4 regions of the Peribacillus sp. NPDC101480 genome follow, and region 2 is predicted to be linked to each of the others. Evidence: riboswitches for the same ligand, from Rfam matches in the RefSeq annotation. Region 2 holds a riboswitch; each other region holds the start of a gene.
What was found. A riboswitch is a leader RNA that binds a small molecule or an ion and turns the genes downstream of it on or off. The one in region 2 is predicted to bind preQ1.
Positions count from the first base shown of each region.

Region 1: another riboswitch for preQ1. It lies ahead of ACQKMF_RS02520 (VUT family protein); the one in region 2 lies ahead of queC (7-cyano-7-deazaguanine synthase QueC).
Region 3: another riboswitch for preQ1. It lies ahead of queC (7-cyano-7-deazaguanine synthase QueC); the one in region 2 lies ahead of queC (7-cyano-7-deazaguanine synthase QueC).
Region 4: another riboswitch for preQ1. It lies ahead of ACQKMF_RS19515 (QueT transporter family protein); the one in region 2 lies ahead of queC (7-cyano-7-deazaguanine synthase QueC).

Region 1 covers NZ_JBNNSB010000001.1:485,087-488,201, reverse strand. Annotated here, with positions in the region: gene ACQKMF_RS02530 (PadR family transcriptional regulator) at 46-366, shown strand; gene ACQKMF_RS02525 (hypothetical protein) at 764-913, opposite strand; gene ACQKMF_RS02520 (VUT family protein) at 935-1,477, opposite strand; PreQ1 riboswitch class I at 1,528-1,570, opposite strand; gene ACQKMF_RS02515 (SRPBCC family protein) at 1,820-2,302, shown strand; gene ACQKMF_RS02510 (SRPBCC family protein) at 2,331-2,771, shown strand; gene ACQKMF_RS02505 (HD domain-containing protein) at 2,908-3,115, opposite strand, start outside.
Region 2 covers NZ_JBNNSB010000002.1:647,380-650,494, reverse strand. Annotated here, with positions in the region: gene dpdD (protein DpdD) at 1-1,368, shown strand, start outside; PreQ1 riboswitch class I at 1,522-1,564, shown strand; gene queC (7-cyano-7-deazaguanine synthase QueC) at 1,599-2,279, shown strand; gene queD (6-carboxytetrahydropterin synthase QueD) at 2,283-2,765, shown strand; gene queE (7-carboxy-7-deazaguanine synthase QueE) at 2,758-3,115, shown strand, end outside.
Region 3 covers NZ_JBNNSB010000001.1:479,169-482,283, reverse strand. Annotated here, with positions in the region: gene queE (7-carboxy-7-deazaguanine synthase QueE) at 1-284, opposite strand, end outside; gene queD (6-carboxytetrahydropterin synthase QueD) at 277-747, opposite strand; gene queC (7-cyano-7-deazaguanine synthase QueC) at 747-1,412, opposite strand; PreQ1 riboswitch class I at 1,468-1,510, opposite strand; gene ACQKMF_RS02470 (methyl-accepting chemotaxis protein) at 1,696-3,115, shown strand, end outside.
Region 4 covers NZ_JBNNSB010000006.1:51,012-54,126, reverse strand. Annotated here, with positions in the region: gene ACQKMF_RS19525 (hypothetical protein) at 1-392, opposite strand, end outside; gene ACQKMF_RS19520 (YbaK/EbsC family protein) at 528-1,049, opposite strand; PreQ1 riboswitch class I at 1,218-1,262, shown strand; gene ACQKMF_RS19515 (QueT transporter family protein) at 1,269-1,754, shown strand; gene ACQKMF_RS19510 (TVP38/TMEM64 family protein) at 1,878-2,534, shown strand; gene ACQKMF_RS19505 (PAS domain S-box protein) at 2,649-3,115, shown strand, end outside.

The DNA of each region.
Region 1 (3,115 bases), on a different contig from region 2:
TGTACAACGTATTACACTTTAGAAATGAAAAGGAGGAGAATTTATTTGGATAAAGAATTAATGAAGGGAAGCATTGACCTCCTTTTGCTTTCACTTCTTTCACAAAAAAAGCTATACGGCTATGAAATCACGAAGATCTTGAAGGAAATGAGCATGGGCAAATATCAAATAAGTGAAGGCACCCTCTACTCCGCCCTGAAACGGTTAGAAAAAAAAGAATTCATAAAAGGCCATTGGAAAGAGTCCGAGTCAGGCCGCAGGAAATATTATCATGTCACCGAAAATGGACAAACCGAACTTGAACGGAAGCGAGAATGCTTTTTCTTCCTCGAAAAATTAGTTCGGAAAACCACAGAGCAATTCTAAACAAAATACAAAGCTTCCTAGCCCCAATAATGGAACGGTGCAGGAAGCTTTTTTTGATGTTTACTCGTGAATTCGTCCTGCACTCATAATTTCGCACTGTTTATTCGTGAATTACTCTTGAGTTCGCACTGTTTACTCGTGAATTTGCGCTGTTTACTCGTGAATTCGTACTGCACACTTAGTTCGCACTATTTAATCGTGAGTTTTTCACGTTTACTCGCGAGTTTGCGCTGTTTACTCGTGAGTTTCGCACTTTTACTCGTGAGTTTGGACTGTTTACTCGTGAATTTTGCACTTTTACTCGTGAATTCGTACTGCACACTTAGTTCGCACTATTTAATCGTGAGTTTTTCACGTTTACTCTTGAGTTACTCCGTTAACGCGCAAAAAAAAGGACCTAATTTGGTCCTTTTTTGTCAATTCCTTTATGCTTGCGATAATTGGCGCAGGAGAGCTTCATGCATTCCCCTTGAACATGGGGGCCATATTTTTCACGAAAGGCCTCGAGGCAATAGCATTTATCTTCTTCCTTTTTGGTTCCTTCCATCGAGTGCACCCCTCCTGGCATTTAACTGGCGACTACACGTTTCTCCAGTTCTACGTTGATTCGTCCCAACAGTACGGCACCAATTGACTGTATGATGGTTTTAACGATGATTTGCCCGATGACCGCAGCGGGTACTGCTTCCCATGGCAATATATTGGCACCCAGTGGACTTAGGCCAATCACGACAAATATCACCGAATCGAAAAATCCTCCAACGATCCCGCTGTAAAACACCCTCCAACTCATCGGAAGCTTTAAACGGGTATAAATTTCCGTGTCCGCCGTTTCTGCGACCACAAACGATAATGCGGAAGCAAATACAATCAGTAACGTATCCCCTAATAAAAATGATACACATGCAGATAAAATAAGTGCAGTGACGATACATATATAGGTCTTCGCGCGGCCGAATTTATTCTGGACCAGATCTCGGAAGATGAAGGTTCCCCCGATGAGCAATGTCCCCATCGGGATGATGAACATGCCAAAATGTAATGGCGCAAAAGCTGCTGTAACCACATTCGCCGTGATTATGGATACTAAATACAATAAAATTCTTAACATTTCTTAATTCTCCTTATACAGAAAAAACAGCACCCTAAGAAAGAGCACTGTTCTCCTTAGTTTTTTTGAGAGGGTAGCTAGAACCTCTTCCGCCCGGGCGGATTATCATTTTCCTCATTTATCGTAGCTTGAAAACGATTGGAAATCAAGAAGTTTCCATATGGCCCTTTTATGTTACGGAGAATCCGATATTAGCAATTCACTTCAAATCTTCTTCAATGCAATGACTTTGCCGATTTCTGTCGCAAAAAACTGCTTGACCGCCTGTATATGAAAGCCGAAAATCAATGATAGAGTCATTTACGATCTTGATACCTTATTTGGCGAGGAGGAAAAAGAATTATGAAAAAAACTACGTTTGTCTATCCTATTTATATCGCAACCACACCAGAGAAGCTTTGGGAAGCCTTGACGAGTGGTGAAGTCACGAAGAAATATCACTTTGGATTGCAAGTACAGTCTGACTGGCAAGAAGGGGCAGCCGTTAAATATTTGCTGGAAGATGGGCGGATTACTGATCATGGTAATGTACTTAAATGCGAGCCGTTGCACCTGCTCTCGTTTACATGGATCATGGCAGGAGACGAAACACCTCGCGAGCAGCCTACACGGGTCACTTTTGAATTACAGAAAATGGACGATTCGACTGTGAAGTTAATTCTTAGGCATGAGGAGCTTTTGAAGACAGATTTCGTATATGATGAAAATACCTATGAAGGCTTGAATAATGGATGGCCAGCCATTCTAAGTAACCTGAAGAGCTTGCTTGAAACTGGACGGACACTGCCGTCAATATCAGTAGATTGGGATAGTGGAAAAAAATAAAAACAAATCGAAAGAGAGTTGTTTTAGTATGGATACCCAAATAATCACGAAATTTAAGATAATCAAGCCAGCTAATGAAGTGTTTGAAGCCATAGTGAATCCTGAAAAAATCAGGAATTTCTGGTTCTCATCGAGTTCGGAAAGATGGGAACAAGGCAGGACACTTACATTGAGATACAACGAATACGATGCTGAAGTGGTCATTAATGTAATGGAAGTTGAGGAAAATAGGAAAATCGTGTTTGCGTGGGGCGGAAATGATCAAGAAACGATTGTTACCATTACACTAAAAGAGTTGGATAAAACGAGTACAATCATTGAAGTAAACGAATCAGGATTGAGTGAGGACGACCCTGAAATAATAAACAAAATGATCGGACAAAAAGAAGGTTGGGTTTATACATTAACCTGTTTAAAGGGTTATTTAGAAAATGGCGTTAATACTTTGAGAGCATCATTGGTTTTTTAATTATTAAAGGGTGCTGGTTCAGATGATAAGGCATCCGTTAAGCAAGCTCCTTCCTAATGTCGATTGTCTAAATCAACTAAGGGAGGAGACCTAGATGTTTCCGAGAAAAAACTTCCCGTATGGTTTGACACGAAATTCAATCGGAAATCACTTTTAGATACATGCCCTTTGAAGCTTTTTTGTAGGCTTCAATTCCCATTTTCTTGACTTTTTCCGATAAACTGGATGCTATTACCAATTGGGTTCCTTGAATAACTGAAGGATCTATCAGGCGCATTTTATTTTTCCGATGTATATCGTATTCCACTTGATCTTCTTTCAACTTTACGTTACCATGGATCCGT
Region 2 (3,115 bases):
GAGATCACTAAAGATATTATTGAATTCCTCTTACTTTATGTACAAACGAATAAAGAGAAGCCGATAATCTCCATTAATGATAAATTAGAACGAGCCAAACAGTGTTTTACTAATCATGAGTATGAAGATGCTTTTCTTCTTCTAAATGGAGTTGATCTTTCTATTGATAAGGTTCGTTTGCTTGCAGGAATTTCCATTATGGAAGAAACAGAGGAAACGTGCTCTGTTGCATTAAAGCATTATGAAATGCTATCTGAACAGGAACAACGGCAGTTAATGAAAGAACCGCAATCTAAAGGATGGATGATCTACTTACTTAATCTACAAAAAGAGAATGAATCTTTATTAATAACGACTGAGACAACCGATCGAGTGGATTGGTACAACTGGTTTTATAATTTTATACACACTTCTGATTTTGATCTTTTAGAAGAGCATTTAACGACGATAGATGTTCAACAAGGGAATATCAATTGGTCCATTACGTCTCTTAGTAATCTATCAGAAATAATAGCTACGATAGGAATAGAGTCTCTCTCATCCATGCAAAAATCTCTTTTACAAACAGCATTGCCTATGTTTGTTACAGAGTTAATGCAAGATGATTATTTTCCTAATGAAAAGGCGAATGAATTATATGAATATACGCGAGAAATTCTCTGTATTCATGGGAAACGAAATGAAAATAATACCGGCTTTTTATTAAGACTAACGGAAGGTTTATTGTGCTTAGAGATTTCCAAAGTTCATTTATATTGGAATCAAGTCGAATCATGGTTTAATGTATTCCCAACAGATCGATTATCATCATATGTGCTAGAATCTTTAGAGCTATTTAAGGAATACGGACTTGGTGATGATCTCTTACAACCAGTTTGGACAAATTGGGTTGGATCTCTTCTTGATAGAATAGCTAACCAAACGGTTATTCAATCATGGATTGATTTAGGAAACAGAATATCTGCTAATTCTTCCATGATTGATGCATTAAATGAGAAGATAACTTCTAATAGAGATATGGATCTATTAGAGGTATTACCTAATATGTCTATTACCATCTACTCTCTACGTGAGAAACCAGCACAGCGAGCTGCACAGCGGATTACAAAGAGAAATCCAAATGTTAAAGTAAAGGTCTGTACGGATAGTAAATTGACAAATGAAGCGAAAGCGTATGCTCGAAACTCAGATTTAGTTATTCTCGTCACAACTTGTATGTCCCATGCATTAACTTTTGGGATATCACCTTATTTAGATGATAATTTATTATATTCTCGAAGTTCAGGGGAAACCGGAATTATAGAGGCATTGGAGGAGTATTGTCAAGAACAGTATGATAACCAAGTTATGTCTAGTCATGTAAGCTAAATTATTATTAATTACTAGGTAATTGTAATGAAATTGAAAGTGCCTTTACCAATAAAGGTTGATGATTTTTTTAGTAACCTAAGTTGTAGCAATAATTAAAAAAAATAATTCTATCTCAAATTATGATATAATATTTATAGAGAAACCGCTCTCGCGGTAGAGGTTCTAGCTACCCTCTTTAAAAAACTAAGGAAAACAGTTCTGCTTTCTTAGTAGTGCTGTTTTTTCTATTGAAAGGAGTTTTACAATTGAAAAAAGATAAAGCTATCGTTGTGTTTAGTGGAGGACAAGATAGTACTACGTGTTTATTCTGGGCATTAGAACAATTTCAAGAAGTAATTGCTGTTACTTTTGATTACAATCAAAGACATATTACTGAAATAGAATGTGCAAAAAATATAGCAAAAGAACTTGGTGTAAAGCATCATATTTTAGATATGGGTTTACTGAATCAACTAGCACCGAATGCTTTAACAAGAGATGAAATTGAAGTGAAGGATGGGGAAAATGGCGGCAGCCTTCCATCGACCTTTGTTCCTGGTCGAAATTTATTATTCATGTCTTTTGCTGGTGTGCTAGCTAGCCAAGTTGGTGCGAAACACATTGTCACTGGGGTTTGTGAGACGGATTTTAGTGGATATCCAGACTGTCGAGATGTGTTCGTTAAATCATTAAATGTAACACTTAACCTTTCTATGGATCAGCAATTTGTGATTCATACTCCATTAATGTGGTTGAATAAAGCTGAAACATGGAAGCTAGCAGACGATCTTGGAGCATTTGATTTTGTCCGTGAAAAAACTCTGACATGCTATAACGGAATTGTTGCCGATGGTTGTGGTGAATGTCCGGCATGTAAGTTACGGAAAAACGGCTTAGACAACTATTTGAAGGATAGAAAGGGGCAATAAATAATGTACGGTTTTCGGATTGTTGAAAAGCTCCAAAAAATAGATGAAGATATAAAACGTAACCAGTTAAAGTACCATAATAAACGCGTGATGGTTAGTAAGGAATTCACCTTTGACTCAGCGCATCATTTGCATGCCTACGAAGGAAAGTGCAAAAATCTCCATGGCCATACTTATAGAGTTATTTTTGGACTGAGCGGATTTGTTGATGACCGTGGGTTAATGATTGATTTTGGTGAGATCAAAGAAATTTGGAAAAACGAAATTGAAATATTTCTTGATCATAGATATTTAAATGAAACACTGCCACCGATGAATACCACAGCCGAAAACATTGTCGTGTGGATTTATGAAATAATGTCCGATGCTTTGAAGCAAGAAGAAAGACAGATTAAATACAAGGATGCTAGATTAGAGTTTGTTCGATTATATGAAACTCCAACAGGTTATGCTGAAGCAAGACGGGAGTGGATAGAGGATGAGTAAAATACCAGTAATGGAGGTCTTTGGTCCAACTATCCAAGGCGAAGGCATGGTCATTGGACAAAAGACAATGTTTGTTCGAACAGCAGGTTGTGATTATTCTTGTTCATGGTGTGATTCTGCTTTTACCTGGGACGGTTCTGGAAAAGATTTAATAAAGCAAATGGACGCAGAAGAAATTTGGAAAGAACTTGTTTTACTCGGCGGAGATGGTTTTTCTTTTGTAACAATATCAGGTGGGAATCCTGCATTATTAAAGAACCTAAGTTACTTAATCGACCTTTTAAAAGAAAACAATATAAAAATTGGTTTAGAGACACAGGGAAGTAAGTGGCAGGATTGGTTTTTGCATA
Region 3 (3,115 bases), on a different contig from region 2:
GCTATCAAGCCGTTTAGGTTTTTCAACAGAGCCGGGTTTCCTCCTGATATCGTAACGAAGGAAAAAGCGGAACCCCCAATACGCTTCAGCTCATCCCATATTTCTTCGGCAGTCATCTGGACGGTATCTTCCTTACCGGAGCCATCCCATGTAAATGCGGAATCACACCAGGCACACGAATAATCGCAACCGGCCGTCCGAACGAACATGGTTTTTTGGCCAATGACCATTCCCTCCCCTTGGATGGTCGGCCCAAATATTTCCATAACCGGGAGTTTACTCACTTTCCATCCACTCCCGTCTGGCTTCGGCATAGCTTGTCGGCGTTTCGTACAGTCGAACAAATTCGACTCTAGCACCTTCATATTCTTTTAATGAAAGGGATTCGGCCATTTTTTCATAAATCCAGACAACCATATTTTCAGCTGTTGTATTCATGAGCGGCAGGGTTTCATTCAAATAACGGTGATCCAGGTGGATTTCAATTTCATTTTTCCATATATCCTTGATGTCCCCAAAATCTATCATCAACCCGCGTGAATCTGTATACCCGCTTAATCCGAAAATGACCTTATACGTGTGGCCATGCAGGTTCTTGCATTTTCCTTCATAATCATGCAGATGGTGTGCCGCATCAAAGGTGAATTCCTTACTCACGAGAACCCTCTTGTTTGTATACTTCAATTGGCTGCGCTGAATATCTTCATCTATTTTTTGGAGTTTATCAACTATCGTAAAACCGTACATCATGAAAGCACCTTCCGTCTGCTTACATAGTCATCCAGTCCTTTTTTCCGCAGATTACATGCCGGACAATCTCCACAGCCGTCGGAGATGATTCCGTTATAGCAAGTCAGGGTCTTTTCGCGCACAAAATCGAACGCGCCTAGCTGATCCGCTAGCTCCCATGTTTCCTCTTTATTAAGCCACATTAGCGGCGTATCAATGACGAATGACTGGTCCATCGACAAGTTCAAGGTCACATTCAATGATTTAATGAATACATCGCGGCAGTCCGGATATCCGCTGAAATCCGTTTCACAAACACCGGTGACAATATGTTTAGCGCCAATCTGACTCGCCAGCACTCCGGCAAACGAAAGGAACAGCAAATTCCTCCCTGGTACGAACGTCGACGGCAATTCCCCTTCTTCTCCGTCCGCCACCGCAATATCACTTCTCGTCAGCGCATTTGGTGCCAGTTGGTTCAGCAGCGACATGTCAAGGATATGATGGTTTATGCCCAATTCCTTGGCAATGTTTTGAGCGCATTCGATTTCCAAGCTATGCCGCTGGTTATAATCGAACGTCACCGCTTCCACTTCCTCAAATCTCTCCATCGCCCAGAACAGGCACGTCGTACTGTCCTGACCTCCGCTAAACACAACCACTGCCTTTTCTTTCTTCTTCATTTCTATAAAACTCCTTTTTACGGAAAAAAACAGCACCCTAAGAATAGAGCACTGTTTCTCCTTAGTTTTTTTGAGAGGGTAGCTAGAACCTCTTCCGCCTTAACACGGAATATTATATTTTTCCAAGTCAATAGTAACTTGAAAACGATAAGAAATCAAGATGTTTTTATTAAGAGAACATTGGATCTGATGGAAAATTTGGTTAACTTTTCATTGCTTAAATATCCTTTTATTTATCCGATAAAACAGTGTGAATAAAATATCGATAAAGGGGTCCAATAATTTGAAAAGCATTAAAGCAAAGGTATTGGTGGCATTTTCACTCATCATATCTTTATGTGTCATCTTAGGATCATTCAATATCTACAGCAGCAACAAGTCACTGGTATATTCCCAGGATATCATCGAAAAGGAGCTTCCGCTTCTTATCCAAGACGAAAAGCTGCTATACAATCTAGCACAAAGAACCGCATACGCCCGGGCATATATTCTTTATGGTGACGAGAGTTATAAAGAAGGGTTCTTACAATATACCGAAGAAAGCCAGGTCATCCAGGAGGATCTTCTTGCCTTAAGCGATTCTGTTAAAGCGAAGGAATTAATCGAGAAAAGCGTGGATTGGAGCACGATGATTGTAGACCGGGTGTTTCCACAATATGAAAATGGAAATGAAGAACGCGCTAAAGAGATACTCGAAAATGAAGTGGCGCCAATAAGCAATGAAGTTATGGAGGGTTTCAAGGAGCTTGCTTCGGAACGCGAGGAATTGATTGTCGCTTCAGGTGAAACCGTCATCACCAGCGGGAAATCGGTTAAGACGACAAGTATCATCATATCCATTGCGGCAGTCCTTATCGGCCTTGTCCTTGCGGTTGTTACCGCCAACCTCATTACCACCCCCCTCCTTAAAATCAGGGATAGGATGAAAATGGTGGCTGCAGGAGAGCTGAATCATGAGCCCCTGGAGCAAAAGTCAAATGATGAAATGGGCGAACTAACGGTATCCGCCAATCAAATGCAGAAAGACCTTCGTGATACGATTGAAAAAATGCTCATTGTTTCGCAATCCGTTTCCAACCAAAGCGAAGATCTGACTCAATCAGCAAATGAAGTGCAGCAGGGCACCAAACAGATAGCGACTACTATGTATGAACTTTCGGAAGGTTCGGAGTCACAAGCCAACCTGGCATCTGAAATGGTTCGCATCATGGATGATTTCACCGGCAGGATTAAGCTTGCCCACCTAGAAGGGGTGGATGTAGCTAACAGTTCAACCGAAATCCTTTCCTTGACCAAGGAAGGCACCACTTTAATGCGCAGTTCGGTCCAACAGATGCAAAGTATTGATGGGATTGTCAAAAATGCCGTAGAGCAAGTGAAAGGGCTCGATTCTCAATCACAGCAAATTTCGCAGCTTGTGCAGGTCATCAAGGATATATCCAATCAAACTAATCTATTGGCGCTGAATGCAGCCATAGAAGCTGCTCGTGCTGGTGAACATGGCAAGGGCTTTGCCGTCGTCGCCGATGAAGTGCGGAAACTCGCTGAAGAGGTCACAGACTCCGTTGGGGATATCACCAATATTGTCTCCGCCATTCAAAAAGGTTCAAAAACGGTCGTCCACTCCCTGGAAGATGGTTATACTCAAGTGGATGAAGGCACGAAACAAATCACGCTCACAGGGCAAACCTTTGAAACAATCA
Region 4 (3,115 bases), on a different contig from region 2:
GGCTTTTGAAGGTCGGCATGGGTAATCAACATTTTAATTGAATTATTCTCCAAGACGAACACCCTTGTTTTATTCTTGAAAATATGGAGAAGCTGGATCAAAGGGGTTGAGTCCGAAACCATTTCCCTTGGTGAAAAGTTTCTCATATATTCAGAAATACTTCCTTCACCTAGTTCTTCCCTTTCGATATACCCGATGATTTCCCCTTGATCTTGGACAGCCAATATATCAAAATTCTTTTTTTCCAATGCTTCCTGAATATCCAGCGCCAGATCATTTTTATGGCAAAACTCAAGCTCCTGGGCAATGCTCTTAACCGTTATATTTTCTTCATAAAGAGTTTTAAGACTAAGATAGCTGCTATTGCTTTTTCTTTCGCTTCCATTTAACATCTTTCGACCTCCGCTCAGGAACACTTTCTGCCCGTTTTCCGCTTTAATCATAGAAATGCATGCGGCCCCTACAAATAAAGTCCACTGCAGTGGACTCAATCCCAATCATGTGAATCTAATTTTTTGACACATTAATCAAATGACATCAACTGCATTGCCTACCGCCGTTTCCTCATTGTCCTTTTCTTCCCAACCCTTACAAACATCCACCCACTCCTTCGCACCTGAATATTCAAACAATTCAGCGAGTGTAAGTTCTATTGCAGAGTTCGCACTGCCGCAAGCCGGGAACAATGACTCGAAGCGCTTCAACGATACATCAAGAAAAACAGCTAAATCGTTTGCCAGACCAAACGGGCAAACGCCTCCGATTGCATGGCCGGTCTGTGCAAGCACTTCTTCAGGCGAAAGCATTCGTGCCTTGAAACCGAATGTCTGACGAAATTTCTTATTATCCACTTTAGCGTCCCCTGCGGCAACTACCAAAATCGCGTGTTCACCTTCCCCTTTAAAGGAAAGAGTCTTAGCAATCCGCGCTGGGATAACACCGATGGTTTCCGCTGCCTCAATCACCGTAGCACTCGATGTTTCGAACTCCTTTACGTCGCCTTCCCGATTCCATTGTTTAAAATGGCTTTTGACACTCTCGATCGACATTTTATATTCACTCCTTTGACGTACATATTGAAATAATATCATCCTTCATTGCAATAAATCAAAATCCTATTGTGCTACTTCTACTGGGGAAACTAATAAATTAAAACCATTCTTTACAAATTGACGAAACAAGCGTACATGGGATACTATTAATAATCGGGTAAACGCCTACACGTGGTTCGTAACCATCCCACGATAAAAAACTAGGGAGAGAGTAAAATGAATGTTCGTACACTCGTGATAAACGGGTTATTGGCTGCCTTGTATGTGGCGGTCTCATTGGTGTTTAAACCAATAGCTTTTGAGATGTTCCAATTCCGTGTACCGGAAATGTTGAATCATCTGATTGTATTCAATAAAAAGTATATCTACGGTATCGTTGGCGGGGTCTTCATATCGAATCTGCTCTTTTCGCCGATGGTGCCATATGATTTGATTTTTGGGGTGGGGCAATCCCTGCTCGCCTTATTGCTTGTCATTTATATTTCTCGTTTCATAAAAGGCATTAAAGGACGGATGATCGCCACGATTATCTTTTTTACATTCACAATGTTTTTAATTGCAATTGAACTGAACCTTGCCTTTGGCTTGCCATTCTGGCTAAGCTGGATGACTACAGCTGTCGGTGAGTTCGTCGTCCTCCTGATCGGAGCGCCAATCATTTATGGAATGAACAAAAGAATTCAGTTTGAAAAGTGGCTTTAAAAGGAATCTTCGCGCCGTTAGGCCACTATAATGGAAAAGAGCTGTCTGCTTGATGCGGCAGCTCTTTTTTTTCACCAATGAACTCGAAAATGATAAACTATTAGTAAGAATGGTGGTGGCCCTTTGAAAAAAGTCCTGACCATATTAGGTCTATTTGTAATCGCAATATTTATATACTCTAATGCTGAGCTGTTCACTTTGGTTTGGAAAAGTGACCTGGATTCTGTTATTGGTATATTGAAGGAAAACCTTCTGCTTACATTTATTGTGACATTCGTATTGATGTTTGTACAAAATTCTTTTACAATCATCCCCTTAATATTGCTCCTGACTATCAATGTCACGATATTCGGATTCATATATGGCTATCTATGGAGTTGGTTTACAAGTGTTGTTGCCTCAGGATTCATTTTTTATGCAGCAAGAAACTGGTTTCAGGAGCTTCTCTTAAAGAAGATTGGTGAAAAATGGCAGGAAACCGTTGTGGAGCATGGCTTCATGTACGTTTTTACAGGAAGGATTTTCCCGCTTATCCCAACAAGCTTAATTAACTTGGCAGCTGGAGTCAGCACTGTCACGTTCAAGGATTTTTTATTAGCGACGGCGCTTGGCAACCTTATATACTTTTTCTTCCTATCGCTGATTCCCTATGGACTGCTATCTGTTGAAATGAACCAATATACGCTAGCTGCACTCGCACTCCTCTTCTTACTATTTTTCATTATCTATAAGCGTGCAAAAAAGAAAAAGAAACTTACCTTCTTCAGAAAAAACAGGTGACCACATTGGCCCCTGTTTTTTTATTTAGGATTCTGCATATATTTTTTTTCGATAGTTTGTTAAAATGTGTATGTAATTTTACCTTTGAAATGTCTAAAATCAGGGAGAATCTCCATGTCCAAACGCTCCATCTTAGCAATATATATCCTATCCGGGATTCTTACATTAGTCGTATTCGACTATTTTTTAACTACAAATATCCAAAACAAGGAAGTCTTCGTTCAACTGCAAAGAGTGGAAGGCTTTGTTTTCCTTTTATCAATAGGCTTGGTCTTATATCTTTATTTAGCTAAAAGGGAAGAATTCAAACGATTAAAAGAGGCGGAACAACGTCGGCGTACACTCATCAATTCGATGGTTGATTTCGTTAACTTCAAGGATGGTGATGGCCGATGGCTTGAATCCAATACCTTCGGGCTGCAATTATTTCAATTGGAGCATGTAAATTATAAAGGAAAAAGAGACAGTGAGCTCGCCGAATACTCCGAATTTTATAAAGAGTCGTTGATCTACTGTGAAGTTTCCGATGAAGAAACGTGGGTAAAAGGGGAAATCACACGGTGTGAGGAAATCATCCCACT